One region of the Faecalibacterium sp. AF10-46 genome, then DNA from elsewhere that is predicted to be linked to it. Evidence: riboswitches for the same ligand, from Rfam matches in the RefSeq annotation. Region 1 holds a riboswitch; each other region holds the start of a gene.
What was found. A riboswitch is a leader RNA that binds a small molecule or an ion and turns the genes downstream of it on or off. The one in region 1 is predicted to bind thiamine pyrophosphate.

Region 1 (10,670 bases):
CAGGCAATCTGATCTTCCCGCCGCATCTGGGCGCACAGGCCGGTACCAGCCTCTGGCCTGCCTTTGCGGGCCTTGCCGTCAGCGCCGTCGGCCTGCCCATTGCGGGCGTGGTGGCTGTGGCACGGGCAGGCGGTCTGGATAAGCTTGCCGGCCGGGTGCATCCGGTGTTCGCCATGGTGTTCACCATTCTGGTGTATCTTTCCATCGGGCCCTGCCTTGCCATCCCCCGCACCGCCAGTACCTCCTTCCAGATGCTGGTGCCGCTGATAGGCGGCGGTACCGGGCTGCAGCTGGCCTACTCGGTGCTGTTTTTTGCAGCGGCCTTTCTGGTGGCGCTGCGGCCGGAAAAGCTTACCGACTGGCTGGGCCGCATCCTCTGCCCCTGCCTGATCGTGCTCATCGTGGTGCTGTTTGCCGGGTGTCTCATCCATCCGCTGGCGGCACACTACGGCACACCCAGCGCAGAGTACGCAGCCCTGCCCGCTGTGCAGGGCATCCTGTACGGCTACCAGACCATGGACACGCTGGCCGGGCTGAATTTTGGCGCGGTCATCGCCCTGAACATCCGCGCCCGGGGTGTCACAGAAAGCCGTGCCGTGGAGGGCGGCACCATCCGGGCCGGTTTTATTGCAGGCGGACTGATGCTGGTGGTGTACGCCATGCTGGGCCACGCCGGGGCCGAGACCGGCACGGTGTATCCGGGCCTTGCCACCGGTGCCGAGGTGCTTACCGCTCTGGCGCAAACGCTGTTCGGCCGGGCGGGCCTTGTACTGGTCGCAGCCATTTTTGTGATCGCATGCTTCAACACCTGCGTGGGCCTGATCGCCTGCGTGGGTCAGTATTTTCATCAGCTGCTGCCCCGCATCCCCTACCCTGCCATCGCAGCTTTTTTTGCTGTGGCCAGTATGCTGGTATCGAACCTCGGCCTTGCTGCCATCATCCGGCTGTCCACTCCGGTGCTGAACGCCATTTATCCCGCAGCCATCGTGCTGATCCTGCTTTCCTTTATGCCGGGCCTTGAAAAGCACCGGGCGGTGTATCCGCTGTGCATGGGCCTGACCGCCCTGCAGAGCATCGCCGCTGCGCTGCCGCTGGGGGCAGTATCTGCCGCCGCCAACGCTCTGCCGCTGGGCAGCATGGGCTTTGGCTGGGTGCTGCCTGCAGCGGTGGGACTGGCAGCCGGACTGCTTTTAAACAAATCTGATCTGCAATAAAATAACCTGAAAGGCCCGGTTCCCATGTTACAGGGAGCCGGGCCTTTGCTATTTACTGCAGTTTTTTGCGTTTTTCGTAGTCGTTCAGGGCGGCAAGCGCTTCCTTTGCCATGGGCACCAAGGCTATCATGTTGAAAATAGTCATCAGGCCGATGCCCACGTCGCCCAGATCCCACACCACCGTGTAGGCCTGCATACCGCCGATCACCAGCATGGCCAGCGCGATCAGCTTATACACGGTCTGGCTCCACCAGTTGTCGCCGCACAGATAGGCCACATTGCCGCGGGCATAGTACAAAACGCCCAGAAAGGTGGAAAAGCTGAACAGCGCCAGCGTGGCCGCAATGAACACGACGCCAAAGCCGCCCAGATGGTACTGCAGGGCAGTCTGCAAAAGGTCCATGCCCGCAAGTCCTTCCGTGATCTCCTGCGGCACCAGCAGCATCAAAAAAGCCGTGCAGCTGCAGATCACCACCGTATCGATCAGCACGCCAAGTGCCTGCACAAAGCCCATCTTGACCGGGTCGTCGCACTCTGCGGCGGCAGCTGCACAGGGTGCCGAACCGCTGCCCGCTTCGTTGGAGAACAGGCCGCGCTTGACACCGTTCATCAGCACAGCACCAAAGCCGCCAGCCACGGCCTGCTGCAGACCGAACGCTTCCGCAAAGATGCGCCCGAACACCGCCGGGAGCTTGGGCAGGTTGAACAGCACGACGCCCACGGTGATGACAAAATAGCACACCGCCATGATGGGCACCATCACGTCCAGACTTTTCACGGTGGCATTCTTGCGCAGCACGATCACCGCCGCAATGGCCGTGAGCACCAGTGTGGTAGTAAGCGGCGGAATATGGAACGCATTTTCAAACGCAGAACTGACCGAGTTGGAGATCACCTGACTGATGCCGCACCAGCAGATGAGGCCAGACACCGCAAACAGCGCCGCTGCCACAGAGCGTTTGAGCTTTTTGCCGCGCCTGCGCTCCGCCAGCACATGCAGATAGTAGGCCGGGCCGCCGCGCCAGCCGCCGTACAGCGGGTCGGGCTGGCGGTATTTCTGGGCAAGGGTGGATTCGATAAAGGAGGTGGACGCACCCAAAATGGCAGTGACCCACATCCAGAACACCGCACCGGCACCGCCTGCAGAAACAGCGGCCACCACGCCCACCAGATTGCCCATGCCCACGCGGGTGGCGGTGGAAATGACCAGCGTCTGGAAGGAGGAAAGGCCGTCCCTGCCCTGCTTTTTCTCGCACACGGCGGCGATCATATCCCGGAACAGCCGCACCGGCAAAAGACGGGTGCGGCAGGTGAACCAGATACCCGCCGTGAACAGCAGCACCACCATGAAGGAAATGCCGATGCCGCCGCCCAGCGGGATGGTGAACAAGTCGCCCCACAAAAGGCGATAGACGGATTCGATAAGATTTACCAGCAAGGCAGATTCCTCCTGTACTTTGGGTGAATGAAGTTGTTGACTTTATTATAGTACAGTACAGAAGAATTGTAAATTCTAAAAAATTGATAGAAATAATCGATAATAAAAAAGCCGCCCGGCGGTCATACCGGGCGGCGGAGGAAGATGCACGCTGCTGCGCGCAAAACAGAAGATTTTTACAGAATGTCGATGTACTCACCGGCCAGCGCCTTGTTCATGCTGCGCACGGCACAGAACTTGCCGCACATGCTGCAGGTGTCGCTGTGGTCGTCCTCCGGCAGACGGGCATCTCGGATGGCCTTTGCGGTCTCCGGGTCCAGTGCGCAGGCGAACTGTGCATCCCAGTCCAGCACACGGCGGGCATCGCCCATCTTATCGTCGATGTCCCGGGCGTGGGGGATGCCCTTGGCGATATCGGCGGCGTGGGCAGCGATCTTGGAGGCCACGATGCCCTGCTTCACATCGTCCACATTGGGCAGAGCCAGATGCTCGGCGGGGGTCACATAGCACAGGAAAGCTGCACCGCTGGCTGCAGCCACAGCGCCGCCGATGGCAGCGGTGATGTGGTCGTAACCGGGGGCGATATCGGTGACGAGGGGTCCCAGCACATAGAAGGGTGCGCCCATGCAGATGCTCTTCTGCACCTCCATGTTGGCAGCCACCTGATTCAGGGGCACATGACCGGGGCCTTCCACCATCACCTGCACGTTGTGTGCCCATGCGCGCTTGGTCAGCTCACCCAGACGCACCAGCTCCTCGATCTGGCACACATCGGTGGCGTCGGCCAGACAGCCGGGACGGCAGGCGTCGCCCAGCGAGATGGTCACATCATGCTCGGCGCAGATCTCGCAGATCTCGTCAAAGTGCTCGTAGAAGGGGTTCTCGTTGCCGGTCATGCTCATCCATGCAAACACCAGAGAGCCACCGCGGCTGACAATGTTCATCTTGCGCTTGTGCTTGCGGATCTGCTCGATGGTCTTGCGGGTGATGCCGCAGTGCAGGGTAACAAAGTCCACACCGTCCTCTGCATGCAGGCGCACCACATCGATGAAGTCCTGTGCGGTCAGCTCAGCCAGATCGCGCTGGTAGTGGATGACCGAATCGTACACCGGCACAGTGCCGATCATCACCGGGCACTCGTGGGTCAGCTTCTGGCGGAAGGGCTGGGTGTTGCCGTGGCTGGAAAGATCCATAATGGCTTCCGCACCCATGTTGACGGCGCTCATCACCTTCTGCATCTCCACGTTGTAGTCCTTGCAGTCGCGGGAGACACCAAGGTTCACGTTGATCTTGGTGCGCAGCATGGAGCCGACACCCTCGGGGTTTAAACACTCGTGGTGCTTGTTGGCCGGAATGGCTACCTTGCCTTCGGCCACCCACTGGCGGATCTCCTCGGTGGTGCGATACTCTTTTTTAGCCACGATCTCCATCTGCGGCGTGATGATGCCCTTGCGGGCAGCATCCATCTGAGTGGTATAAGTCTGCATACGCTCTGTTCCTCCAAATGACAGTTTATCTCTGAACAGCAGGGTGCTGGTCATACAAGGGTAGGGAAAGGCAGCCGTCATTCAGAAAAAACAGAACGTTCTGGATGCCGGCACCTGCGCAAAATACGCTTTTCATGTTGATTTTCTCCATGAATTTTATAACGCGGCCCAAGGTGGTGTCCCCGGTTTGCCGCGGGATCGGTCAGATGATCTGCTCCGACAGGGCTTTCAACTCTTTGCACTCGGTCTCGATGTCGTCTGCTGCAAAGATGGCGCTCACAAGGGCCACGCCATCCACACCGGTGCCCTTGAGCTGCAGGATGTTCTCCTTGTGGATGCCGCCAATGGCCACCACCGGGATGTCCACGGCATCACAGATGGCCTTCAGGGTCTCGTGGGGCAGAACATCCACATCGGTCTTGGTGTGGGTGGCAAAGGCCGCGCCCACGCCAAGGCAGTCTGCGCCGTGCTTGACGGCTTCCCGTGCTTCCTCCACACTGTGGACGGAAACGCCGATCATCATTCCCTCGCCCACACGGGCGCGCACCTGCGCTGCGGCCATATCCTCCTGCCCCACGTGCACGCCCTCGGCGTGGCAGCGGATGGCAATGTCCACGTTGTCGTTCACAAAGAACGGCACGCCGTAGCGCTGGCACAGAGCATGGATCTCCACAGCCTCTTTCAGAAAGGCTTCGTCGTCCAGCTCTTTTTCACGCAGCTGCACACAGGTGACACCGCCCTTCAGGGCGCTCTCCACCTGTTCATAGAGGGTCTGTTTGCCCACCCATGCGCGGTCGGTGACGGCATACAGAAGCATGTTCTGCTTATCGCACTTCATAGTTTGCTCCTTCTTCCAGCTGATCCGGGGTCATATTGTAAATGGCATCGATGATATAATTGCGGTAGGTGGAGTTGCCGTCCAGCGGGGTCAGGCGCTTGTGGGCGGTCTCGCCCGCAAGGCCCATGGCGCACACTGCGGCTGCAGCGGCTTCCAGCGGATGGCCGGGGTTGGCGGTGACGAACGCCGCCGTCAGGGCCGAAAGCTGGCAGCCCGTACCGGTGATGCTGCTCATCATGGCATTGCCGTTGCGGATGCAGTAGGCGGTGTGGGCATCGGCCACGATGTCGATGGCACCGGTAATGGCAATAACGGCACCCGTCTGGGCTGCAAAGGCCTTGGCAAAGGCCACGGCAGAATCCAGATTGGCCTCAGTAACTTTATCGGCCACATCGGCATCCACGCCCTTGGTGGTTCCCGCGCCGGAGGCCAGCGTTTTGATCTCCGAGATGTTGCCGCGGATCACGGTGAACTTTACGTCCCTGAGCAGGCGGAAAGCCGTGTCGGTGCGCAGACGGGATGCACCCGCACCCACCGGGTCCAGCACCACAGGATGGCCCAGCTGGTTTGCCTTTTTGCCCGCCAGCAGCATGCTGGTGATGGTGCGGCTGTTCAGGGTGCCGATGTTGATGTTCAGACCGCCGCAGATGGTGGTGATGTCCTCCACCTCGGCGGCATCGTCGGCCATGATGGGCGAAGCACCGCAGGCCAGCACCATGTTGGCGCAGTCGTTCACGGTGACGTAGTTGGTAATGTTATGGATGAGCGGGCAGGTGCGGCGGACATTTTCAAACTCTGTTTTAAACATTTGCACGCACCTTCGTTAAGAAAGGCTCTGCTGCATGGAGCGCAGTGCGCCGGAGCGCTGCAGGCTGTACACCAGCACGCCCGCAATGATGGAACCCACTGCAGTGGAGATGAGGAACGGCACGATGTAGGCATAGAACGCGATATCGCCAGCGCTCTTGCCCATGAGGAAGATGGCCACCGGGTAAGCGCACAGGCCGCCCAGAATGCTGGTGCCGAACACCTCGCCCACCATGGTGGCAAGGATGTTTTTGGTCTTATGGTACACAAGGCCGCACAGCAGTGCGCCGAACATGCTGCCGGGGAAGGCCATCAGGCTGCCCAGACCCAGCAGATTGCGCAGCAGCGAGGCCACAAAGGCCACGCCCACGCCCCACCACGGGCCAAGCAGCACCGCGCAGGTCACATTGACCATGTGCTGGATGGGTGCACATTTGCTGCCGAACATGGGGAAGCTGAATACGCTGCCCACCACGCACAGAGCACACAGCATGCCGGCCAGCGCCAGCTTTTTCACAGAGAGTTTTTTCATAAGGCAAGGCTCCTTTCCAAACCTGCGGAAGCAGCAAAAACCATACAGCGCCTCCGCAAACAGCCCGCACCCGGTGCCAGACCCGGCGCAGGAACTATAAGAAGCGGTCGAGACTTTCTGGTCTCCTCTCACGCCGGAACACGGCTTCCCATCGCTGACGGTCACAAAGCTCAGGGCGCTCCCCCTCAGCCCGCTGCGGCACTTCCGCAGAAAAGTACAAGGCATCCTCCTTAATGGTAATAGGTGCACAACAAAAAACAGGAGACACCTTCCGCGGTGCCTCCTGCAAAAAATCATCCATTCTGACTTCCTACGGCGGCATTATCCGCATCAGGTAAAAGGGTCGAAGTTTGGGTACTTCCTCTCAGCCTGCTTCACAAGCTCCCCTGTATTTGATTGTGATTGTATTCTACACCCTTTGCGCACAAATTGCAAGAGGGGGCAAAGGCGCGCACAGCGGTGCAAAACGTTTTTCACGCAGTTTTTGGGGCGTTTCACGCAGGTTTTATTGAAAAAGAAGGTGAAATATGGTATTTTCAAGGTGGACGCATACCCCCCCCCGTAAGCAAAAAGGAGGAATTCCGTATGAAGCAGACGACCCTGACCCAAAGGCTGCTCTCAGCCCTCGTGGCGCTGTGCATGGTGCTGAGCGTGTGCGCACCGGCACTGGCGGCAGAACCGGAAATAGGAAGCGCGGCGATGATCACGCTTACAAAAGGCGGGACAACAACGGACCTTAAGATGCCTGAGGGCAACGTGAGCCTGAGCGCAGCGTATCGGGAGACATATCACCTGTATGAAGATAAGAGTAAAGCCGAGTTCTTTGTGGACGGTAAGCAGGTCTATCAGGCACCGGCAGGCGTCCGCGTTACCGTAAAGCTTGTGGATGGTTTCATCAACGACCACCACGAATTTGATCAGTGGCAGAGCTACACGACTCTTGTAGACCCGGAGGAAGGCTGGGAGCACAAGCCGAGCTTCAGCTTCACCATGCCGTCCGACATAGTGCTCCTGGTGGCACACAGGACGACCCTGTACGATGTCAACGTCACACACGGCACCATCGTGGACGGAACCGGCGACACCGGCACATCCAAAAAGATCGTGAAGCCGGGCCAGCCGGTCACCGTCCGGGCCGAGAGCACGGAGGAGAACCCCTTCCTGCAGTGGACGTATACCGGCAAAGCACCCGTAGAGCCGGATGACGGCTGGCAGACCAGCCCGGAGTTCACCTTTAAAATGCCTTACGGCAATGTGACGCTGGAAGCACAGCGGGACCAGCTGTACAAGGTATCCATCAACGACAGGCTGGGCAGTGTGACCATCAACGGCGAACCACTCAGCAGCCTTTGGATCAAGGAAGGCGAAACGGTGACAGTGGCTACCACCCTGAAAGACGGCTACTGGATGGAGTTTGAGAAGTGGAACTCCACCGGCACTGCACCCGAAGAGCCGGAGGGCGGCTGGACAGAGACAAACAAAAGCACCAGCACAACCTTTACCTTTAAAATGCCCAATGGCCCGGTGGAACTGGTCGCTCAGTGGTCGGCCAGCTCGCTTGACCCGTATCAGCCCATCGACCCGGACGAACCTCTTGATGAAGACTTCGGCGTGGAACCTGATACCACAGGCGGTACCATTGCCGCCGTGGCCGTTGGCGGTGCAGCCATCTGGGGCGGCTACGAGATCGCCACCCGCGTGATCCTGCACAGCCTCCTGCCCGAGGGCGCAGCCATCCCCGCAAACCGCGGCCAGCTGGCTCTGCTGGTGTGGAACACCGCAGGCAGGCCCGAACCCGCAGGCGCACCCGCCTTTGCGGATGTGACCGACCCTGATATGGCCAAGGCCGCACAGTGGTGCACCGAGCAAGGCACCATGGCTGCCAAGGGCGACCGCTTTGAGCCCGAAGGCTGGACCCCGAAGTTCAAGGTGATCGAAGTGTGGAACAAGACGTTCCCCGCAGCCTGATGCCGGCAGTGTGGATGCCGTGCTCGGTTCGGACCTTTTCCGTGAAAATGGGGCTGTTGCAAAATATCTCTCTGAAAAAATCATGAACAAAACCCGGAACCTTTTCTCGGCCAAAACGGCTCAAAAAGGGTTCCGGGTTTTTGATATTATGCTGTTTCCGCCTTATCCTTTCCACCCTCTTGCTGCGGGATCCAGCATTTCGGCGGCAGAGTAAATGAGGGCGTTGCAGATGGCTGCAGCCACATTGCTGCCGCCCTTGCGGCCCATGGCGGCGATGGCAGGCACGCCGTATCGCTCGCAGGCGGCAAACAGTACTTCCTTGCTTTCCACCACATTCACAAACCCCACCGGCACGCCAATGACCAGTGCAGGCCGCAGACCGGCTTCCATTTCCTCCGCAATGGTCAAAAGGGCCGTGGGCGCATTGCCAATGGCCAGAATGGCCCCCGGGTGCTCCCGGGCAGCGCGGTGCATGGCGGCAACGGCACGGGTGGTGCCCGCCTGCTTTGCGGCTTCGGCCACAGCGGGGTCTGCCATGTAGCAGATGGCTTCACCGTTCAGTTTTTTCAGGCCCGGCTTTGTGATGCCCGCCAGCGCCATATTGGTGTCGGTAACGATGAAAGCACCCGCGTGCAGGGCCTTGACTGCGGCTTCCACCGCGCCGGGTGTAAAGCGCAGATTTTTGGCATAGTCGAAATCCGCGGTGGTGTGGATGACCCGCTTGACCACCGCAGCCGTCTCCGGCGGCGGGGTCAGGCCCAGCTCGTCCAGTTCCCTTGTGATAATGGAGATGCTCGTCCGTTCAATGTCGGCGGGCAGATGATGCTGCGGTGTCATGTGTTGTCTCCTTTTTGCATTCCCATGGCGGCATAGATGGCGGGCATATCCAGTGCCGCACGCACACCATCGGCAAGCAGATCAAACTGCTGCTGACGGTACTGCTCCATGGGGATAAGCTCGGCCCCGGCCGGATCGATGCCCTTCCGTTTGCACAAAAATGCGGTCAGTTTTTCGGTCAGTTCGCCGGTGTCGAACAGGCCGTGCAGGTAGGTACCGAATACACCGTCCTGCACACAGCCCTCCGGCGTGCCGTCTGCAAGGATGCAGAACGCACTGCCCCGCACCTCGGTGCGGCCTGCGTGGATCTCGTAGCCCGTGAGAGCTGCCCCGGCAAAAGGAACTGCGGCAGCGCGGGCTGCGGTCTGGGTCAGGTGCTTTTCGGTGCCGAACACCGTCGTGGTGGGCAGCAGGCCAAGGCCCCGCAGGGTGCAGGGGGTGCCGCTCTCCTCCCCTGCCGGGTCGCAGAGCTGTTCGCCCAGCATCTGATAGCCGCCGCACACGCCCAGCACCGGCGTACCGGCTGCCGAAAGCCTGAGCACCGCCGCTTCCAGTCCGCTTTCCCGCAGCCAGCGCAGGTCGTCCATGGTGTTCTTGGTGCCGGGCAGGATGACGAGATCCGGTGCACCCAGCTGGCGGGTGCGCTGCACATACCGCACACCCAGCAGCGGGTGCTGCTCCAGCGGGATAAAGTCGGTGAAGTTGGACACATGCGGCAGGCGCAGGATGGCGATATCCAGCGGCTTGACCGCAGCTTTTGTATCCAGCCGGTCGGAGAGGGAGTCCTCGTCCTCGATCTCCACCCGCAGGTACGGCACTACGCCCAGTACGGGCAGCTGCGTTTTTTCTTCCAGCATGGCAAGGCCGGGCCGCAGGATCTCCACATCGCCCCGGAACTTGTTGATGATGAGGCCCCTGATGCGGGCACGCTCGTCGGCTTCCAGCAGCTCCACAGTGCCGTACAGCTGGGCGAATACGCCGCCCCGGTCGATATCGCCCGCCAGCAGCACCGGCGCATCCACCAGCTTTGCAAGGCCCATGTTCACGATATCGTCGGCTTTCAGGTTGATCTCCGCCGGGCTGCCCGCGCCTTCGATCACGATAATGTCGTTCTCAGCGGCAAGGCTGTTGTAGGCTTCCAGAATGTCCGGGATAAGGCTGCGCTTCATTTTAAAGTAGGCGGCGGCAGGCATCTGGCCCCGGGCCTTGCCGTTCACGATCACCTGACTGCCCACATCGCTGCTGGGCTTGAGCAGGATGGGGTTCATGCGCACATCCGGCTCCACGCCTGCAGCCTGTGCCTGCACCACCTGAGCACGGCCCATCTCTGCACCGTTGCGGGTGACGAAGCTGTTCAGGGCCATGTTCTGGCTTTTGAAAGGGGCCACGCGGTAGCCATCCTGCGCAAAGATGCGGCACAGCGCCGCGCACAGCAGGCTTTTGCCCGCACCGCTCATGGTGCCCTGCACCATAATGCATTTTGCTTTGCTCATTGCGCCACCTCCGGCAGGGTTTCGGCCAGCAGTGCAAGCAGCTGCCGGTTCTCGTT
Region 2 (10,670 bases), on a different contig from region 1:
CATCGACAAAGAACTGTTTGATGATCTGGAATACAAGATTATCGCTAAACCTCTCATCCCGAAGCTGCGCCGCAGCTACACCCTGCCGGACGGTTCTGTGCTGGAAGTGAACCATGTGGACGAAGGCCAGCCCACCGAGTTCTGGTATGCCGAGGTGGAGTACCCCACGGTGGAAGCAGCCCTTGCATGGCAGCCGGAAAGCTGCGGCCTTGGCGATTACCTTAAGGATGAAGTGACGAACCAGCCCGGCCAGAGCATGGGCGAATACTGGGTGGAGACAAGAGGATGAAAAAAGTAAAACTCAAACTGGAACTGCAGTACAACTCTCCGGTGATCCTCACATTTTTCCTGCTGTCACTTCTGGTGCTGTTCCTCGACCAGTGGACGGACGGGTGGACGACGATGCATCTGTTCTGTGTCTACCGCTCCTCGCTGAAGGACCCGCTGTTCTACATCCGGCTGTTCGGCCATGTGCTGGGCCATGCCAGCTGGGATCACTTTCTGAATAATATGCTGTTGCTGCTCGTTGTTGGCCCGCCAATGGAAGAAAAGTACGGCAGCAAGCCGCTTTTGTGCGGCATGGTGTTCACCGCTCTGGTCACCGGCGTGCTGCAATGCGTGCTGTTCCCACGTTCGGGGCTGCTGGGCGCGTCCGGCATCGTGTTCATGCTTATCATGCTTTCGTCGCTGGCGGGCTTCTCCGGCGGCATCCCGGTCACCATGCTGCTGGTTGCAGCGCTGTACTTTGGTCAGCAGGTGTACGATATCATTTTTGTGCACGACAATGTAGCAAACTTCATGCATATTGTGGGCGGCTTATGCGGCACAGCCTTTGGCTACTACAGTGCGCTGCACAGCCGCCGCAGACCGGCAAAAGCGGTGAAGTTTTCCAGCACGAACGGCCGCCGGAAGCGCTGAACCCACTGTGGACATAGGCTGATTTTGAAAAAAATTGCAAACAGGGATTGACAAACGAAAAATCTGTGGTTTAATATAGCAAAATTCAATACACTAAACCGTTGAAGTGGAGATAACGGCGAACCATGCCTGTACAGAGAGCCTGCGCAGCTGAGAAGCAGACCGGAAACAGTTCGTCAAGGAAAGTGTGACTTTGCGTTATATTTTCCCGAAATGGACCGCTGAGGGTGCAGGGAAATGCGGCGGATTTTCGCCGCACAGTATTCTGCAACGTAGGGCATACGTCAGTTGCCGGGGATGTGTTGGCATCCCGCCAAGTGCATGGGGTCATGCCCATGAAGTCAGGGTGGCACCGCGGATAAAAGGCCAAATTTTATTCGTCCTTGACAGAAGAGAGTTCTTCTGTTAGGGGCGTTTTTCTTTTCCACTCCCTCGGCAGAAGAGCCGGGGGAGTTTTTGTTTTAGGGTTCCCTTGTTTCCGGCACGAAGGCTCATGCCTGCGGCTGCGGCCACGAAAATCTGAACAAAACAAATGCACCCGGTTGCTGCGGTTCTGCCCACAGGCCGGGTGCATTTTATATTTTAGGAAAAATTACAGGTCACTGCGCGGGGAAGCTGCCATGGCCCAGAAGCTCAGCTCGTGCTCCGAGCAGGCATGGAAGATCTCGCGGCAGCGGGCAAGGCGTTCGTCGCTCAGGCCTTCGCAGACTTTTTCTGCAAACGCGGCCCAGTCGCGGCAGGCCGCCTCATAGCCCTTGTCAGCATAGTCCACCACCAGTGCACCATAAAGGGTATCCTGCACGGAAGGCTTTTCTTCCAGCAGTTTCTGGAAGATCCAGCCATAGCTCAGCATACAGGGCAGGCAGGCCATCATGCACTCGGCTGCGCCCTCGCCGTTTTTGGCGGCTTCGATCATAGAGTCCACATAGGCACGGTTCTCCGGCCGCAGCGGCAGGCTCTGGATGCCTTCATCGGTCAGTCCAAAGTGCTTGAGATAGTGCAGGCGGGCTGCATCCTCGCTCTCATTCACGAAGGAAAGCAGGGAATAGTAGGTGCGGATGGTCTGCATATCCTTTGCCTTGGTCATGCCCCAGGCAAACACCTTGGCATATTCCCGCAGGTAAAGACTGTCCTCCACGATGTAGCCCTTGAAGCAGGCTTCATCCAGTGTGCCATCCGCAAGGTGAGTCAGAAATTTTGAGTGCAGGCATTTCTCCCACACAGGCAGACTTTCCTGCACCAGCTGCTGCACAAAGGTCTGCTCACTCACCCACAAACTCTCCCTTCAGTGCAAACATATGGTCCATCGGGCCGGAGCCGTGGCCCAGATCCAGCATGGCAGAAAGACAGCCGGAAATGTAGGCCTTTGCGCGCTCCACCGATGCATCCAGATCATAGCCCTTTGCCAGATTGGACGCAATGGCGCTGGACAGGGTGCAGCCGGTGCCGTGGGTATTGGGGTTTGCAATGCGCTTGCCGCGGAACCATTTGCCGCAGCCGTCCCGCCACAGAAGGTCGTCGGTATCGTTGATCTGGTGGCCACCCTTGCACAGCACGGCACAGTGGTATTTCTCGCTGATCAGCCTTGCAGCGGCCTCCATTCCGGCCGCATCGGTGATCTTCATGCCGGAAAGGATCTCAGCCTCCGGAATGTTGGGGGTGACCACCTCTGCCATGGGCAGCAGCTTTTCGGTCAGCGCCTGCACGGCATCGTCCCGCAGCAGCTTGGAGCCGGAGGTGGCAACCATCACCGGGTCCACCACGATATGCTTTGCGCCGTAGGTGTGCAGCTTTTCGGCGATCACACCGATCAGCTCTGCCGAGGATACCATGCCGATCTTGACGGCATCCGGGTAGATGTCGGTAAAAATGGCATCGATCTCCTGTGCCAGAAATTCGGGTGTGGCTTCAAAAATGCCGGTCACACCGGTGGTGTTCTGGGCAGTCAGTGCGGTAATGGCGCTCATGGCGTACACGCCGTTTGCAGTCATGGTTTTGATATCGGCTTGGATGCCAGCACCGCCGCTGGAATCGCTGCCGGCAATCGTCAATGCAGTTTTCATGGTTACAACTTCCTTTGCAAAAAATGCGGAAATGCCCGCAAGGAGGCACCTCCGCACTTTGAAGCAGCAGTATCTCCCTACGTTGGCATTGTCCAAATCAGGTCACAGGTCTGGGCAAACAGCCCACTCTCAGCCTGCTTTTGCAGGCTCCCTTTTTTCTGCGTTCAAGAATACCACAGTGCCGCTGCATTTGCAAGGGGATGGCCCTTTTCAATCGGCCCGTTGCGTGGTAAAATGGAAAAAACAAAGGGGGAAATACCATGAACATCACGGTCTATCTTGGAGCAAATGCGGGCAATGATCCTGCGCTGGCGGAAGCTGTCCGGGAACTGGGCAGCTGGATCGGTGCAAACGGGCACCGCCTTGTGTACGGCGGCTCCCGCAGCGGCCTGATGGGTCAGCTTGCCCAGAGCGCGCTGGACGCAGGCGGCACGGTGACCGGTGTGGAACCGCAGTTCTTTGTGCAGCAGGAGCTGCAGCACGATGGCCTGACCGAGCTGATCGTCACCAAGGACATGACCGAGCGCAAGACGAAGATGATCGAGCTGGGCGATGCCTTTATCGCATTCCCCGGCGGCACCGGCACGCTGGAAGAGATCGCAGAGGTAATGTCCAAGGTCTCGCTGGGCCAGTTGGACGCGCCCTGCATCCTGTATGATCTGAACGGCTACTACGACAGCCTGAAAGCACTGCTTGCCAAAATGATCGAGAAGGGCCTTTCCACGCCGCAGCGCCAGCAGGGCATCCGATTTGCGGCGAATCTGGAAGAGATTACAACAATTTTGAATAAAGCCTAAAAGGAAACGCTTCCCCGGCCCGGGAAGCGTTTCCTTTTTATATCATTCTCCCAGTGCAGTGCGGATATTTGCCAGCACCTTCTGGCTCAGCAGCACAAAAGCCTGCTTGGTGCGTCCGGCAGAAACATTCGCGCAATGCACATTCTCACGGGCAAAGAAGTCTTCACTCACCGGGCCGGCAGCGGCACGGGTGTCACAGAAGAAGTGGGTGCCCGGCAGAGCAAGCCACTGTTCCAGAGCAGCAGAGTCAAAGCCCGGACCGATGGAGGTGTTGAACAGCACCTTGCCTGCGCCCAGCTGTGCAAATTCGTCCTTGCCCAACAGCAGTACGTTCTTGTTCAGGCAGGTGAACACCACCTCGCTCTCGGTCAGCAGCTGTGCCAGCGGCTTATAGGCCATGCCCACAGCTTCGGCATCCGGCTTGCGGGTGCGGCTGTAATAGGCAATGTCGGCACCCATGAACTGCAGCGCGTCGGCGATCATTTTGCCGGACACACCCAGCCCGATGATGCCTGCCTTCAGCCCGGTGATCTCCACCGGCTCGTCCCGCAGCATGGGCATCCCAAAACCGTGCAGGATGCCGGTGAGCTCATGCAGGACGTACTCCACAACGCCGCGGTCGCCGTAGTCCCGGATGCCCAGCACTTTGATGCCGCGGGTGCGGGCGTAGGCGATATCCACATTGGCGCTTTCCTCAGAATACAGGCTGCAGCACATGCCGATGTAACGGATATTCGGGCAGCGCTCGATCACATTTTTGCCCATGCGGGAGGTGTAGCTCAGAAGCACGGCATCGGCATTTCCGATGCGCTGCACGATCTGGTCATCGCTGGCCGGGATATCGCGGTACAGCACCACTTCTTTTGCGTACTGATGCAGCGCTTCCTCGGCGGAAGGAATCAGGCTTACCGGCTCAATGGCCACCAGTTTGTTGAACATCAGTAAAGTCCTCCTTTAATAGAAGCATACAGGGGAGGAGAGGTTGCGCAGCAGGGCAACTACGCTCCAACCGGCAATGGCGCTGGTGGAAGAGCAGATATCCACCACGGCCTTCACGCCCTCGATCTCGGCGGTGATGCAGTGGTCGTCGCCCACCCAGCCGGGTACCGAGTGCATGGTCACGCCGGTGATCTCCGGGCCGGTGGTGGCCAGCGAGGTGGCAACAGCCACATTCACGCGGCGGGGGAAGGTGGCAATGGCCTGCTTGGCATTGCCGGTGAACACGGTGGTCTTTTCGGTATCGGTCAGCAGGTGGTCGGCCCATACCGGCGTGTTGCGGAAGCCCTTGGCTCCGGTGTGGGTCTCAATGCCTGCCGTCTCGGCCAGCTTCTGCGCCTCGGCCATCAGGGTGACGGTCTGCAGCACATCAAAGCCGCCAATGGCACCGCTTGCCAGATGCACCTTGGCACCGCCCTCCACGGCAGCGGCCTTGACCTGCTCGTAAAAATCAAGGTCCGCAAAGGCACCAATGGAAATAATGACCAGATTCACGCCTTTTTTCAGTACAGGCACAGCCATGGCGCGCACAGCCTCCACCGAAGCAGTCTCCACAATGTATTCCGGCTGCAGTGTCAGCAGAGCATCCACATCATCGCAGACGGGACAGCCGACCTCGGCGGCAAGTTTTTCTGCCGAAGCACGGGTGCGGCTGGTCACGCCCACCAGCTCATAGTCCGGCAGCAGACCGTTCTTCCATGCGTTGGCCACAATGCCGCCCAGAAAGCCGCAGCCTACGATACCAAATTTTGTTTTCATATCCTAAACTCCTTTTTCTGCTTTTTCCAAAGAAAACAGCATATTCCATTAAAGTATATCATATCAAAACAAAAAATGATATAATAAGGTGCAAGAAAGGAGAAAGCTATGTCGAAAACAAAGGAGCTTTTCTGGACGTTTTTCAAAATTGGAGCGTTCACGTTTGGCGGCGGCTATGCCATGGTGGCTTTGCTGCAGAATGAATTTGTGGAAGAGAAAAAGTGGGTGACAAAAGAAGAATTTCTGGACATGGTGGCAATTGCGGAGTCTACGCCCGGCCCGGTGGCGGTGAACAGTGCCACCTATATCGGCTACAAGATCGAGGGCGCGGCAGGTGCGGCAGCGTCCACGGTGGCGGTATGTCTTCCGTCCTTCGCGGTCATTTATCTGATCTCGCTGTTCTTTGACCAGTTCCTCCGCCTGTCGGTAGTGGCAAGTGCGTTCCACGGCATTCAGGTGTGTGTGATCTATCTGATCCTCTCGGCGGGCCTGAAAATGCTGAAGCAGCTGGAACACAGCGTCTTCAATATTGTCATCCTGACCACGGTTGCGGCAGCGATGGTGGGCTGTTCCATTGCAGCAGTGTCCTTCTCTTCCATTTTTTACATCCTGTTCAGCGGTGCGGCCGGGCTGCTGGTGTATGCAGTACAGCAGCTGCGGAAGGGGGAGAAGAAGCCGTGATCTATGTAGAACTTTTCTGGAATTTTCTCATGATCGGCGCGCTGTCCTTTGGCGGCGGCTACGGGATGATCTCGCTGGTGCGGGAAACGGTCTTAGGACACGGTTGGCTGACAGAAGGCGAATTTCTCAGCTTCATTGCCGTGTCGGAATCCACACCCGGCCCGCTGGCTATCAATATGGCTACCTTCATCGGCGCTTCACAGGGCGGCTTCTGGGGCGCGCTGTGTGCGACGCTGGGTGTGGTGCTGCCGTCCTTTGTCATTATCCTGCTCGTTGCATCGGTGCTGCAGAACCTGATGAAGTATGCGGGAGTCAACGCAGTTCTTGGCGGCGTTCGTCCCTGTGTGGTGGCGATGATCCTGGCAACTGCTGTCAACATGGCGCTTTCTACGCTGGCCGGATTTGCAGCGGACAAGGCAGGCATTGCACCGGATCTCCGTTCCATTGTGGTGTTCCTGCTGCTGTGGGGGCTGCATGCCCTTTGCCGCCGGAAAAAGGGCAAAGCACCATCGCCCATTGGGATGATCCTGCTCTCTGCAGGACTGGGGATCCTGTTCTGGGGAGCATAAAAAATAACGCGCCGGGTGGTTCTCGTTGAAAGATCCGGTGCGTTTTGTTGTAAAAAGCCGGGCACAGGAAAACTCATGGCTCCCTGTGCCCGGCTTCAGCTTTTATTGGAATTTAGGCGCTGTGCGATCAAGCTGCAACAGAAGAAGCAGCTTCGCTGGAAGCAGCCTCACTGGAAGCGGCCTCAGAAGAAGCGGCCTCGCTGGAAGCAGCCTCAGAAGAAGAACCGTTCTCCTCTGCAACAGCGGAAGAAGCGTTCTCCTCGGCCTCAGCAGCAACAGAAGTGCTGGTAGAAGCAGCCTCGGAAGAGGATGCAGCAGTGGAGGAAGCAGAACCGCCGCAAGCGGTCATGCCAACAGCCAGAGCCAGAGCAACAACAGCAACACAAACATTCTTGAGTTTCATATCTAAAATCTCCTTGCCATACGCAAATGTATTTTGCAGAAGGCCCTACAGGAAGTGCCTTTCTGCAAGTGGATATTCTAGTCTTTTTTGCGAAAAAATCAAGAGCTTTTTGGGCTAAGAAGTGAGATTTCAATGATAATCTACGATTTTGTTATAATTTATCGCTAAAAGTCAAAGAGTTTTTGTTAAACTGATCGAAGCGCAGAGAAACTCAGGAAAGAATTTTTTACCGCGTTGTAATCCCTTTGTAATTTCTTTCATTATTTGTTCATTTGAATCAAGACGGGAATGCATGTTTCCTGAAGAGAAATAAAGATGAAGTACTATGTTACATTGACCGGACTCAACTACCGCTTCGGCACTCAGCCGTTTACAGTAGGCCAGAAGGTAAAGCTGGTCAAAGAACCGGAGAATGACTTTGACAGCGAAGAAGATGCCATCGCATTCTGACAGAAAAGCCCGTCACACTGTATTTTGTGTGACGGGCTTTTCTGCACCTTTTTGCTTCGGCGCACATACACCGGGCAAAGGGGGAATGTATCGTGAACCAGATCGTTTTCACTGCGTGGGTGCTGCTGTTCCCGGCGGCGTGCACTACACTGGGAGCAGCAGGTGTGTTTTTGCTGCGGCGGCAGTCGCGGCCCTGCACGCAGCGCATCCTGTGCGGCATGGCAGCGGGCATTATGCTGGCGGCCAGTGTGTGGAGCCTGCTGCTGCCTGCTATCCAGCGCGGACAGACTTTGCCGCTTCCGGCATGGATCCCATCGGCAGTGGGGCTTGTGCTTGGCGCAGTGGGCCTTTTGCAGGTGGAACAGTTTGCCGGGCAGCTGCTGGCAGGCGGGGCCGGACACGGCGGACGCATGGTGCTGGCTGTAACATTGCACAACCTGCCCGAGGGTATGGTGGCGGGCCTTGCCGCTGCACTGGCTTTGACCGGGGAGCCGGATGCTATCAGCGGTGCGCTGGCGCTGAGCCTTGGCATCGGTCTGCAGAATATCCCGGAAGGTGCAGCAGTCAGCCTGCCGCTGGCCCATAATGGCCGCACCCGCAGTCAGGCGTTTTTTGCGGGAGCGGCTTCCGGGCTGGTAGAGCCGTTGGGGGCATTGCTTGCCTTTGCTCTGGCCGAATGGGTCAGTGCTGCGCTGCCGTGGCTGCTCAGCGCAGCGGCGGGCTGCATGGTGTGCGTGACCGCACAGGAGATGATCCCGCAGGCCGTGGAGGGCGATGAGCCTGCCGGTGTTGTAAGCATTGTGCTGGGATTTGCGCTGATGATGGCACTGGATGTGGCATTGTAAGAAAAAAAGGGCTGTTGCAAAATCAATGCCGTTAAAATAACAGGATAAAAGAAAAGCGCAGTACAAAACGCGAAAGCGCAGAGAATGTACTGCGCTTTTTGGATTTTAGAGAACATCACATTTTCTGACTTTGGGCTATCCTATTTGATCGTTTCATGCGTGGGCCGTGAAATGATACCTCCCACCCCTTGCAATCTGCCTGCGTTTATGGTACAATATTCTGGCATTCAGAAGGATGTGTCGGACAGCGCCTGCTGCGTGGTTCGGCATACGGATGCGGGTCCTGTACGATGGATTCGCTGTGAACCAGGTCAGGTGGGGAACCAAGCAGCCTTAAGCAGTGCGTTCGTGCGTTTCAGTAAGCCTGCATCCGTATGCCGAGTTACGCAAGGCGGGGACAAAACCCCGTCAGCGCTGTCCTTTTTATTTTGCAGGAAAGGGGAGAGAACCATGTACCGTGCCTTGTACCGCAAATGGAGACCGCAGCGTTTTGAGGATGTGGTAGGCCAGCGGGCCATTGTTACTGCGCTGAAAAACCAGATCACGGCAAACCGTGTGGGCCATGCCTACCTGTTTACCGGCGTGCGCGGCACCGGCAAAACCACCTGCGCCAAGATCTTTGCAAAGGCAGTCAACTGCCTGCATCCGGTCAATGGAGACCCCTGCGGCGAGTGTGAGATTTGCAAGGGCATCGATAACGGCAGCATTCTGGACGTGGTGGAGATGGATGCGGCTTCCAACAACGGTGTGGACGATATCCGCGACCTGCGCGACGAAACAGCTTACACTCCCAGCGCCTGTAAATATAAGGTATACATCATCGATGAGGTGCACATGCTGTCCACAGCAGCATTCAATGCGCTGCTCAAAACGCTGGAAGAACCGCCTGCCCACGTCATCTTCATTCTGGCAACCACTGAGATCCAGAAGGTGCCAGCCACCATTCTTTCCCGCTGCCAGCGGTACGATTTTACCCGCATCGGGCCGGAGGATATCGCCCGCCGGGTGGAATACATTGCAGGGGAGGAAAAGCTGGAGCTTTCGCCGGACGGTGCGGAACTGATCGCCCGTCTGGCCGACGGTGCGCTGCGCGATGCGTTGTCCATTCTGGATACCTGCGCAGGCGTTACGGCGAAAATCGACGCCGATGTGGTGCGCCGCATGGCAGGTGTGACCGACCGCAGTTATCTGTTCCGCATTTCGGACGCACTGGAAGCGCAGGACGGTGCCACAGCACTGGCCCAGCTGGCACAGCTTCGCCAGCAGTCTGTGGATGTCAAGCGTCTGACAGAGGAATTGATCGCGCATTATCGTGCTTTGATGCTGGCAGCATTGCCGGGCGGGCAGAGCCTTCTGTCCGGCGTTTCGCCGGAGGAGGAGGCTTTGTATCTGGAAAAAGGCCCGCAGCTGGGCCAGCGGGAGGCCATTCGTGCCATCCGTGCGCTGGGCAGTGCGCTGGAACATATGACCCGCGGCAGCGACCAGCGGATCGAGCTGGAACTTGCATTGTTTGGCTTATCCGAACCGCCCCAGCAGCCGCAGGCAGTTCCTGTGCAGGCCGCGCCTGTCCGTGCTGCAGCTCAACCCGCAGCGCCGCAGCCGTTTGCCTCGGCAACTGCTGTGCAGCCCTTTGCAAGCGCTCCGATTTCCCAGCCGGCAATACCGTCCGTTCCTGTGGTGCAGCCTGCAGCAGAACCGAAACCTGTAAAGGCAGAACCTTCCGTGCCGTCGGAAATATCTGTAGAGCAGACTTCACCCGTCCAGACCGAAGAGCTGCCGCCGCTGCCGGAGGAACCGCCCGTGCAGCAGGCCGGAATGCTGCCTTGGGACGAGCCTGCCGCGCAGGCCGCACAGTCAGCTGCACCCGTGCCGGCAGAGTTGGAACCTGTTCCGCAGCCAGAACCGCCCAAACCTGCACCCACGCCCGCTGCAAAGCCTGTGCCGGAAAAGCCACAGGATGCCGGGCAGGAAGGGACTGTGCTGTATCCGTACTGGCCGCAGGTGGTACAGCAGCTGCAGGAAAAAGATCCCATGCTCTACACCTATCTGCGCAAGTCCAAGGCTTACTTTGATGGCACCCGCGTGCTGATCGACGGCGGCAAGACCTTCCGCGATTTTATCCGCGCCAATAAGGACAGCCAGCGCCTGATCAAAAAGCTGATCAAGGATGTGTCCGGTACGGCGGTGCC
Region 3 (10,670 bases), on a different contig from region 1:
GGCGTCGAGAGAGCCGTCTGCCTTGTACTTGTTGAAGGTCAGGCCCTGGCCCTTGGTCTCCAGGCCGATGGGGCTGCTGCCCAGGGTGTAGATAGCGGACAGGCCGCCCAGGATGCTCATGCCAGCGTTCAGAACGCCCAGGCCCATAGCCCACTCACCAGCCAGAGCGGAAGCGCCCTTCTTGTAAGCAGATGCTACAGAGCCGACCAGGCCGCCAACAATGTCGCCGGGAACATAGTAGCCATCAAACAGGGTGTTGAAAGCCTTGCTAGCATTGTTAGCGATGAAAGCGTTGCCAACGATCTTGATCACGTTGGTAGAGACGTTCTGCCAGTTGGCAGTGGTCATAGCAGGAGCCAGGACATCAACCAGGCTACCGCCGACAACATAGGTCATTTCGTTTTCTGCAACAGCAGAGAAGTTTGCAGGCATCATCATAATGAATTTCTCCCTTCAAATTTAGAAAGATATTTGCAAGCCATTTGTTTGGCTTACGTCCCTTACTAGGATGGCAATAATATACCACACTTTCCAGAAATGTTCAAGTACTTTTTTGAAAAAAATGTGAAAAATGTGATAGACTGTGAAAATCCGGTCTCAAAATTCTTACAGAAGCCGCTTTTTTGCACACAGCGACATGTTTTTTTGCAAAACTGGAAGATACTGGAATTTGAAAGGGACCGTGTATGAAAACCGTGATCTATCTGGACGAACTGCTGCTGACGAACTTTCTGGCCGCAGCAGCACTGCTTTTGGGCGCAGGGCTTTTGTGCGCGCGGCAGTGCAGCGGCCTGCGGCTGATGGCGGGCAGTGCGGCAGCGTCAGCAGCTTCGCTGGGCATTCTGCTGCCGGAGCTGCCCGGGCCTGCAGCTTTCCTTTATAAGGTATTCACCTGCTGTGCTGCTGTAGCTGCGGCTTACGGCGTGCCGGGCCTGCGCAATTTTGTGCAGCTGTGTGCGTGGTATCTGCTGCTGAACCTGCTGCTGTGCGGAGCCGTACTGCTGCCCGGGGTGCAAAGCGCAAATCTCTGCGTCTATCTGCCGCTGTCTCCGGGCCGGCTGCTGCTGTGCTGCGGTGCAGTGTTTGCTGTGCTGCGCGGCGTACTGTTCTGCTTTGGCCGTGCAGGCACCCGCTGCTTTGCCGCTGTGCTGGAGCTGGAAGGCTCAGTCCTCTCCGTACAGGCTTTCTGTGACACCGGCTTCTCCGTGCAGGACCCGCTGACCGGGCAGGCAGTGGTTCTGGTCTGTTATCCTGCCGTGCGCAGTGCCCTGCCGCCGGAGCTGCGCACATTTCTGGACAGTTATTTTGCCTGCGGCACAGCACCGCCGCCGGAGTTGCGGGTGCGGCTGGTGCCCTGCACCACCATTGCCGGGCACTGCGTGCTGCCTGCCGTTCCGGCCAAGGCCCTGCGCACCAGCAAAGGCAGTGCAGCGGGCATTCTGGCCGCATTCTGCCGCCCGGAAACACAGCAGCCATGGACAGCTCTGCTGGGCAGCGAATTGGCCGTACAGCTGGGCATCCGCTGAGAAGCACTTGATGCGATCGATACTTATAGATGTACAGGAGGGGTATTCATGTTTCATGTTCTGCACCGGTTCTGGCGTTGGCTCCTTGCACGGCTGGGCTATTGCGGCGGCGCACATTTTCTGGCGGGCGCGCCCAGCCTGCCCCCGCCCCTGACCCCGGAACAGGAAAAGGCCCTGCTGGCCCGCATGGCAGAGGGGGACGCCTGCGCCCGGGACGACCTGATCACCCACAACCTGCGGCTGGTGGTGTATCTTGCCAAAAAGTACGAAAGCAGCGGTGTGCCTGCCGAGGACATGATCAGCATTGGCACCATCGGGCTGATCAAGGCGGTGAACACCTTCACGCCGGAGCGCAGCATCAAGCTGGCCACTTACGCCAGCCGCTGCATCGGCAATGAAATTCTGATGTACTTACGCAAAAGCTCCAACCGCCGTCAGGAAGCCAGCATCGACGAACCGCTGAACGTGGATGGCGACGGCAACGAGCTGCTGCTTTCTGATATTCTGGGCAGTGATGAGAACCAGATCAGCCAGCGGCTGGAACAGGATGCGGAGCGCGCCGTTCTTCGCCGGGCCGTGGACAGCCTGTCCCCGCGGGAACGTCAGATCATGGAGCTGCGCTTTGGTCTGGCGGACGGCATTGAGCGCACCCAGAAGGAGGCCGCCGACGCACTGGGCATCAGCCAAAGCTACATTTCCCGGCTGGAAAAACGGATCATCCATACCTTAAAAGTACAATTGGAAAACGAATAACGGCTCCCAGTTTTTCCCGTGCATAGTGCTTTGCACGCAGGGCCATACTCCCGGTGAGAACAAAAACAGACCGGGGGCGTTTGGATGTACAACAAAGTGGAGCTGTGCGGCATGAACACTGCAAAGCTGCCTGTGCTGACCGAAGCCGAAAAGCGGGAACTGCTGGCCCGCGCCCACGCCGGTGATGCGACAGCCCGGGAACAAATGGTGGAAGGCAACCTGCGGCTGGTGCTCAGCGTGGTGCAGCGGTTCGCCCAGCGCGGCGAAAATCTGGACGACCTGTTTCAGGTGGGGTGCATCGGGCTTATCAAGGCCATCGATCATTTTGACCCCGCCCAGCCGGTGCGCTTCTCCACCTACGGCGTGCCCATGATCATTGGGGAGATCCGGCGCTTTCTGCGGGACAACAATGCCCTGCGGGTGAGCCGCAGCCTGCGGGATACCGCCTACCGGGCCATGCAGAGCCGCGAAGCGCTGGAAAAGCAGCTGGGCCGCGAGCCGACCATGGACGAGATCGCGCAGGCGGCGGGCCTTGCCCGGCGCGAAGTGGCCGCTGCGCTGGAATCGGTGATGGAGCCGATCAGTCTGGAAGAGCCGGTGTACACCGATGGCGGCGATGCGATGTATGTGATCGATCAGGTGCGGGACCCGGACGGCGAGGACAGCTGGATCAGCGGGCTGCAGTTCCGGCAGACCGTGGCCGGGCTGACCCCGCGGGAAAAGCGGATCATGGAGCTGCGCTACCTGCAGGGCAAGACCCAGATGGAGGTGGCGCAGGAGATCGGCATCAGTCAGGCACAGGTCAGCCGGTTGGAAAAAGGCGCACTGAGCCAGTTCCGCACCCGGGACTGAACCTTAAAAAAGGCGGCACAGCTTCCGTTTTGTTCGGAAGTGTGCCGTCTTTTATCTGCGGCTGTATTTGCGCCGGGTGGCCGCACCGCCGCGCAGATGCCGCTCTGCCTTATTGCAGGCCAGAACCGCACGCACCTGCCGGAACAGCTCCGGCTGCAGCGTCCGCAGCCGCACCGCAACATCCTTGTGCACGGTGGACTTGCTGCACCCGAACACCGCTGCCGCCGCACGCACTGTGGCCCGGTTGGCCGCGATATATTCGCCCAGCTGTACCGCCCTCTGTTCGGGGTCTCCCTTCATATCCAGACTCCTCCCATTGTGAACTTATAGTACAGCCTATGCACAGGCCGGGGCAGATATGTTCCGCCGGGGCTTGACTTTTGCGCCGGATGCGCTATACTTTTGCTTGGACATAAAAACAGGGGCGCCGAAAGGCTGAGATCCGCGTTTTGCGGAGTACCCTTTTACCAGACCGGACAATGCCGGCGTGGGAGTTTGCAGAACTGTCCGTTCTTTCACAAACCCCGTGCGCCTGCTGGAAAGCGGGCGCATTTTGTTTTTGTGTACTATCGTTCTGAGAAGAGGAATCCCTATGACCAAAACCTATTCCAAGACCCGCATTCTGGTGGAGGGCGCACTGATGATCGCCCTGTCCACCGTTTTGAGCATGATCCAGATCCCGCTCATGCCCCACGGCGGTTCCATCACCCTGTTCAGCATGGTGCCCATTCTGGTAATGAGCTACCGCCACGGCGCAAAGTGGGGCATCATGACTGCGTTCGTCAACAGCCTGATCCAGCTTGTGCAGGGCCTTGGCAATCTGGCATACTGCCAGACCCTCACGGCACAGGTGGGCTGCGTGCTGCTGGACTACCTTCTGGCCTTCACGGTGCTGGGCTTTGCCTGCCTGATCGCAAAGCCGTTCCGCCGCCGCACCGTGGGTGTCGGTGTCAGCGCCTTTGTGGTGTGCCTGCTGCGCTTTTTGTGCAGCTTTCTGTCCGGTTACATCGTCTGGAAGGACTACGACTACGCTTTCAGCTGGATGACCGAGATCGGCTTTCCCGGCATCTCCAACATGAGCGTGGACGGTCTGTGCTGGCTGTACAGCGCCGTGTACAACGCCACCTACATGCTGCCCGAAGCCATTCTGACCACGGTCCTTGTGGTGATCCTGATCCGTGTCGCACCGCAGATCTTCGACCCGCAGAACGCAAGAGCGTAAGTTTTTTCGCAGTCATTTTTCCCGCCGGGAAGGGTATTTCCCCGGCGGGAATTTTTTTGCAGAAAATCCCAAAAAGCTGTTGACAATCCGGCAAAGCGCTGGTATAATTACTCCTGTCGTCAGGCACGGCACGAACGTCTGGGGGATTAGCTCAGCTGGGAGAGCGCTTGCATGGCATGCAAGAGGTCACCGGTTCGATCCCGGTATTCTCCACCAGAAGGAAAAGCACCGCACGGAAACGTGTGGTGTTTTTTGTTGTTACCGACCAAAGGAGAGATTATGAGCTACGCGATCGTATTCAGCAGTAAAACAGGCAACACAAAATTATTGGCAGACACGCTGCACGCCTGTCTGCCACAGGAAAACTGCTGCTATTTTGGCACCCCGGACCCTGCTGCCATGGAAGCGGATGCCCTCTATGTGGGCTTCTGGACAGACAAGGGAAACGCCGACGAAAGCACTTTGGACTTTTTGAAGCAGCTGCACGGCAAAAATATCTTCCTTTTTGGCACCGCCGGCTTTGGCGGCAGTGAGGAGTATTTCAACAAGATCCTGAAAAAGGTGGAGGGTTCGCTGGACAGGAGCAACACAGTCTTCGGCCGTTATATGTGTCAGGGCAAGATGCCGCTTTCGGTACGCCAGCGGTATGAGGGCATGAAAAAGCAGCCGATCCATCTGCCCAATCTGGATGCGCTGATCGAGAATTTTGACAACGCCCTTTCTCACCCGGATGCAGAAGATCTGGAACGATTAAAGCAGGCGGTAAAATGATAAAAAGGCAGCGGTTTTCCTCAAACAGAGGAAGCCGTTGCCTTTTTTGCTTAGCGGATGATCCTACGCTCCTGCCTGCGGCTCCGCGGTTCTTATCCCACGCTTCTTTTATAAAAGAACAGGTACTGCTGCACGATGCCTGCTTCCAGCCCGAACTGCGGGAACGGGTCCTGCCCGGCAAACTCGTCCCGGATGAGCCGTTCGATCCAGACATCCACCGGCACACGGCCCACACGGCCATAGCCGAACAGACACACGCAGTTTGCCACCTTTTTGCCCACACCGTCCAGTTCCATCAAACGGGCAAAAAGTGCTTCATCGGGCAGGGAAGCCAGCTTCTTCAGGTCCAGTGTGCCCTCTGCCGCCTGCTGCGCCGCATGCAGCACGTAGCGGGTGCGGTAGCCAAGACCGCACTCCTGCAGCGCCTGCTCCCCGGCACAGCAGAGCGCTTCTGCTGTCGGGAACGTATACACCGGCCCTTCGCTATCGCTGCCCAGCCGCTCGCCAAACCGCTCCGAAAGCAGCTCTACCGCCCTGCGGATAGCCGGGATGCTCTTTCGCTGCGAGATGATGAAGCTGACCAGCATCTCCCACTCATCCTGACGCAGCACCCGGATGCCCCGGCCATATTCCATGGCACGCTGCAGAAAGTCGTCCCGGCTGTCCAGCTTTCCGCGCAGGGCGGCATAGCTGCGGCCAAGGTCGAAGTAACCGTGCCAGAAGGTTTCCCATGCGCCCGGCTCACACCGCACCGTGTAGGTTCCGCTGCGCAGTGGTCTGAGGTAAAGCAGCTGTCTCCCGGAAACAAACCGATACCAGCCCTCCGCCTGCTTCCGGGGGCGAAAGCACTGGCCGCTTTCCAGAATTTTGTCCGGGTCGAAATCATCCCGGATCTGAACCGTTTTCTCTTCCAGCTCCATTGCCCCCATCACAGCTCCAGCTCCCGGTACACTTCGCCTTCCAGCGTTTTCCAAAGGAAAGTCTCCCCTTCCAGTGTCATATAGCTATGTGCACTCCCCTCCTTCGGGATGCTCACAGAACCGGGGTTCAGGTAGAGATTGCCTTCGCCGAACTCTGTCCACGCCGGAATGTGGGTGTGTCCATGCAGCAGGACATCCCCCGGAGCCAGCGGCGGCAGGTTTTTCAGGTTGTGCACATGACCGTGGGTAGCGTAAACGAGCCGCCTGCCCACCGGCAGCACCGCATAGTCGGCCAGAATGGGAAAATCCAGCACCATCTGATCCACCTCAGCGTCACAGTTGCCCCGCACGCACAAAAGCGCCGGCTTCAGCCCGTTCAGGAGCGGGATGACCTCCTTCGGGGCATAGCCCTCCGGCAGGTCGTTGCGGGGGCCGTGATACAAAAGATCCCCCAGCAAAAGCAGCCGGTCTGCTCTCTCCCGCTCAAACGCTTTGATCATTTTTTTGCAATAAAACGCCGACCCGTGCAGGTCGGATGCGATCATCCATTTCATGGCAGGATTCTCCTTATTTTATAAAGTATCTATTTTTATTTTAGCCTCCCGGTGAAAAATGGTCAAGTCTATAAAAGTCATACTTTATCCGTTTGACCTCTTGACATCTGCCGGAAGCCGTGTTATCCTACAGTTAATAAAATTCGTGTGGATTTTTACAGCAGTATGCTACTTTTCGCCACACAATGACTTCAAAAAAGCCATTGTGTGGCTTTTTTGCGTCTGCGTTTGTTTTCGAGCAGTCTCGCCCTGACGATTCCGCGGCTGCAGTAATTCATTTCTTTTCTCTACAGGAGCAATGCAAACACTATGAACGAGACCTTTATGAAAGAAAAATCGGTGCTGCCGCTGCTGGTATCCATGGCACTGCCGAACGTTATCTCCATGCTGGTGAACAGCCTGTACAACATCGTGGACAGCCTGTTCGTGGCTCGTATCAGCGAGGATGCCATGACTGCCCTCAGTCTGGTGTATCCCATCCAGAACTTTGCCAACGCCATTGCCATTGGCTTTGGCATTGGCATCAATGCCATGATCGCACTGTACCTTGGCGCAGGCGACCACAAAAAGGCCGAGACTGCCGCCACCCACGGCATGGCGCTGAGCCTGATGCACGGCATTCTCATCACCATTGTCAGCATTGTCATCATGCCGGGCTTTTTGCGCCGGTTCACCAGCGACGCAGGCCTGATCGCATCCGGCATCACCTACTCCACCATCGTATTCCTGTTTGCCACCATCAACATGGCGGCACTGGCCTTTGAAAAGATGTTTCAGGCCGTGGGCCGCATGAAGGTGACTATGGCGGCGCTGATCTTCGGCTGTGTGTGCAACATCCTTCTGGACCCCATCCTGATCTTCGGCCTTGGCCCGGTGCCTGCCATGGGCATTGCAGGTGCGGCCCTTGCCACCGGCATCGGCCAGCTGCTGAGCCTGTGCGTTTACCTCTTCGTTTACGTCCGTACTGAGCTGCCTGTCCGACTGCGCCGCAGCTGCCTGCGCCCGGATGCCGCACTGGACGGCAGACTGTATGCCATCGGCGTGCCGGCCATCCTCAATCTGGCCCTGCCCTCTCTGCTGGTCACCTTCCTGAACGGCCTGCTGGCGGGCTTTTCTCAGAGCTACGTGGTGGTGCTGGGCATTTACTACAAGCTGCAGACCTTCCTGTATCTGCCCGCCAACGGCATCGTGCAGGGTATGCGCCCGCTCATTGGCTACAATTACGGTGCCAAGCAGCACGCCCGCGTGAAAAAGCTCTACGAACTCACCCTCATCATGAGTGCTGTCATCATGGCTGCGGGCACGGTCATCTGCCTGTTCGCTTCCCGCCCGCTGATGCAGCTGTTCACCTCCAACCCCGAAACCGTCGCCATCGGCCAGACTGCCCTGCGCATCATCTGTCTGGGCTTTGTGGTTTCTGCCGTATCCACCACCTCTTCCGGTGCACTGGAAGGCCTTGGCAAGGGCGCAGAATCGCTAGTCATCTCGCTGTGCCGCTACATCGTATTCATCATGCCGCTGGCCGCTGTGCTGTGCCATTTCCTTGGTGCCAACGGTGTGTGGCATGCATTCTGGATCACCGAAGTGCTGTCCGCCATCGTGGCTTACCCGGTGTACCGCAAGGCAGTTGGAAAGTGCTGAGCCTTCTTGAAAGCGCTGGACGGCGAAGGCCAAGTAAAATAAAATAGTTTCAAGCAGTTGAGGGAGAGTTTGCCAAAAGCCCTCCCTCTTTTTTGTGCATTTTATTTGACAGTGCGCAAAAACTGCGGTAAAATGAGGTGTTTATTTTCCGGCATTGCGGCTGGAAAATCGCAATTTAACAGAGGATGTGGGAAAAATATGATCGAGACGATCACGGCCGTCAATCAGGCGGTCAACCAATTCATCTGGGGCGTGCCCGCCATGGTGTGCATCATCGGCGTAGGCCTGCTCCTGAGCGTTCGCACGGGCTTTTTGCAGATCCGCAAATTTCCCTACGCCATCAAGACCACCATCGGACGCATGTTCCGCAAAAAGGATGCTTCCGATGGTGCCATGACCCCCTTTCAGGCGGTGTGCACCGCGCTGGCCGGCACCGTGGGCACCGGCAACATTGCCGGTGTGGCAGGCGCGATCGCCATTGGCGGACCGGGTGCCGTGTTCTGGATGTGGTGTTCTGCCCTGCTGGGCATGTGCACCAAGTTTGCCGAGGTCACGCTGGCGGTGCACTACCGTGAGCGCAGCGAGGCGGGCGAATGGGTAGGCGGCCCCATGTACTACATTAAAAACGGCCTGAGCAAGCATTGGCAGTTTCTTGCTGTGCTGTATTCCCTGTTTGGCGTGCTGACCGTGTTTGGCACCGGCAATGCCACACAGGTAAATACCATCGTTGCCGCTATCGATACCGCTCTGCTGGAGTACGGCGTGGTGGGCGGCGGTGCGCTTTCTACCCTGAACCTCGTGGTTGGCATCGCAGTGGCCATGCTGGTGGCCATGGTGCTGCTGGGCGGCATCAAGCGCATTGGCAGCGTGAGCGAAAAGCTGGTGCCCTTTATGGCTCTGTTCTACATCGTGCTGTCCGTGGGCGTTATGGTGCTGAACTTTGAGCGCCTGCCCTATGTGTTCGAGTCCATCATTGCGGGTGCGTTCAACCCGGCAGCGTTCACCGGCGGCACCATCGGCAGCCTGTTCGTCAGTATGCAGAAGGGTGTGTCCCGCGGCATTTTCTCCAACGAGGCCGGCCTTGGCACCGGTTCCATTGCCCACGCCTGCGCCGACACCAAAAAGCCGGTCAAGCAGGGCATGTTCGGCATCTTTGAAGTGTTTGCTGATACCATCGTCATCTGCACCCTGACTGCCATGGTCATTCTGTGCAGCGGCACCACCGTGAACTACGGCACCGCAGCCGGTGCAGAGCTGACCATCAGCGGCTTTACCACCACCTACGGCGGCTGGGCTTCCATCTTTACCGCCGTGGCCCTGTGCTGCTTTGCTTTTTCCACCATCATCGGCTGGGGCCTGTATGGTTCCCGGTTCCTGGTATTCCTGTGCCGCAGCGATAAGGTGGCAAAGCCCTTCTTTCTGGTCTACTCCTTTGTGTCCATTCTGGGCGCAACGATGGATCTGGGCCTGCTGTGGAGCATCGCCGACACCTTCAACGGCCTGATGAGCATTCCGAACCTGCTCGCGCTGCTGCTGCTTTCCGGCACAGTGGTCAGGCTGACCAAAGAATTTTTTGCATCGGAGGGCTGATTGCCCACAACAAAAAGAGGCTGTTGAACTTTCGGCTAAAACGATGTGCAACAGCCTCTTTTGTTATTCGGGCAGGTGTACCGGTACCCATGCCACACAGTGCACCCAGCAATCGCCGTCCTTGCGGGTATAGCAGAACACCTTGCGGAACAAGATATCCCCCGGCACAAGGTTCAGCTGCCGGGCGCGCTCCATTCTGGACACCGCCATTGGTGTGATCATTGCACTGCTGGTGAACTATTTCCTGCCGCGGGAGCGGGTGGTGCGCCTGTGGGAGGGCTTCAAAAAGCGTCTCGGCCTTTGCCGATAAAAAGCATCCAAAAAATACTGTACGAAACCCGGAACTTTTTCAGGGCCAAAACGGCTCCAAAAGGTTCCGGATCTTTGATTTTTCGCAATTTCCCTGCGCAGGCTGCTACCGCATTTTTTCAATCCCCTTATTCTGCCCGCGTCCGGCTCTTTTCAACCCGGACAGTTCATGTTACAATATACATTAGAAATAAAAAATGAATCGAGGGAATGAACCTTGGATTTTTATGGTACCATCGGCCCGGCCTGCGCACAGCCGGCGATCTTGCAGCACATGGTGGAAGCCGGCATGACCGGCATCCGCATGAATCTTTCCCACGGGCCGCTGGCGGCGCACACCGACTGGCTGGCCATGATCCGCGCAGCCGGCATCCGCCAGCTGCTGATCGACCTGCAGGGGCCGGAACTGCGCATCGGCACGCTGGCAGAGCCTGTTGCTCTGGTTGAGGGCAGCTCTGTACGCCTTGGCGCAGACGGCGTACCTTGCCCGGCAGCTCTGGTACAGGCGGCTGCGCCCGGACAGCAGCTTCTG

Region 2: it holds a riboswitch for thiamine pyrophosphate, as region 1 does, so the genes downstream of both, thiD (bifunctional hydroxymethylpyrimidine kinase/phosphomethylpyrimidine kinase) here and thiW (energy coupling factor transporter S component ThiW) in region 1, are expected to answer to the same signal.
Region 3: it holds a riboswitch for thiamine pyrophosphate, as region 1 does, so the genes downstream of both, DWV57_RS06570 (energy-coupled thiamine transporter ThiT) here and thiW (energy coupling factor transporter S component ThiW) in region 1, are expected to answer to the same signal.

Annotation. Positions count from the first base shown of each region.
Region 1 is NZ_QVGY01000006.1:69,255-79,924, reverse strand. It holds gene brnQ (branched-chain amino acid transport system II carrier protein) at 1-1,214, shown strand, start outside; gene DWV57_RS08160 (alanine/glycine:cation symporter family protein) at 1,267-2,652, opposite strand; gene thiC (phosphomethylpyrimidine synthase ThiC) at 2,829-4,139, opposite strand; gene thiE (thiamine phosphate synthase) at 4,342-4,977, opposite strand; gene thiM (hydroxyethylthiazole kinase) at 4,964-5,785, opposite strand; gene thiW (energy coupling factor transporter S component ThiW) at 5,801-6,316, opposite strand; TPP riboswitch at 6,607-6,714, opposite strand; gene DWV57_RS08135 (hypothetical protein) at 6,902-8,284, shown strand; gene DWV57_RS08130 (precorrin-8X methylmutase) at 8,447-9,121, opposite strand; gene DWV57_RS08125 (cobyric acid synthase) at 9,118-10,614, opposite strand; gene DWV57_RS08120 (aminotransferase class I/II-fold pyridoxal phosphate-dependent enzyme) at 10,611-10,670, opposite strand, start outside.
Region 2 is NZ_QVGY01000001.1:528,835-539,504, forward strand. It holds gene DWV57_RS02555 (CYTH domain-containing protein) at 1-289, shown strand, start outside; gene DWV57_RS02560 (rhomboid family intramembrane serine protease) at 286-918, shown strand; gene DWV57_RS02565 (TENA/THI-4 family protein) at 1,511-2,188, opposite strand; gene thiD (bifunctional hydroxymethylpyrimidine kinase/phosphomethylpyrimidine kinase) at 2,181-2,981, opposite strand; TPP riboswitch at 3,039-3,145, opposite strand; gene DWV57_RS02575 (TIGR00730 family Rossman fold protein) at 3,242-3,778, shown strand; gene DWV57_RS02580 (NAD(P)-dependent oxidoreductase) at 3,821-4,717, opposite strand; gene DWV57_RS02585 (aspartate dehydrogenase domain-containing protein) at 4,733-5,533, opposite strand; gene DWV57_RS02590 (chromate transporter) at 5,642-6,214, shown strand; gene DWV57_RS02595 (chromate transporter) at 6,211-6,783, shown strand; gene DWV57_RS02600 (hypothetical protein) at 6,911-7,186, opposite strand; gene DWV57_RS14925 (hypothetical protein) at 7,502-7,636, shown strand; gene DWV57_RS02605 (ZIP family metal transporter) at 7,729-8,481, shown strand; RNA gene ffs (signal recognition particle sRNA small type) at 8,756-8,854, shown strand; gene dnaX (DNA polymerase III subunit gamma/tau) at 8,932-10,670, shown strand, end outside.
Region 3 is NZ_QVGY01000004.1:132,204-142,873, forward strand. It holds gene DWV57_RS06545 (hypothetical protein) at 1-438, opposite strand, end outside; gene DWV57_RS06550 (sigma-E processing peptidase SpoIIGA) at 687-1,526, shown strand; gene DWV57_RS06555 (sigma-70 family RNA polymerase sigma factor) at 1,575-2,279, shown strand; gene sigG (RNA polymerase sporulation sigma factor SigG) at 2,364-3,131, shown strand; gene DWV57_RS06565 (sporulation transcriptional regulator SpoIIID) at 3,183-3,431, opposite strand; TPP riboswitch at 3,542-3,641, shown strand; gene DWV57_RS06570 (energy-coupled thiamine transporter ThiT) at 3,724-4,353, shown strand; tRNA gene DWV57_RS06575 (tRNA-Ala) at 4,494-4,569, shown strand; gene bilS (flavodoxin family protein BilS) at 4,633-5,124, shown strand; gene DWV57_RS06585 (DNA glycosylase) at 5,217-6,053, opposite strand; gene yfcE (phosphodiesterase) at 6,053-6,598, opposite strand; gene DWV57_RS06595 (MATE family efflux transporter) at 6,908-8,239, shown strand; gene DWV57_RS06600 (sodium:alanine symporter family protein) at 8,438-9,829, shown strand; gene DWV57_RS14500 (hypothetical protein) at 9,972-10,139, shown strand; gene DWV57_RS06605 (pyruvate kinase) at 10,356-10,670, shown strand, end outside.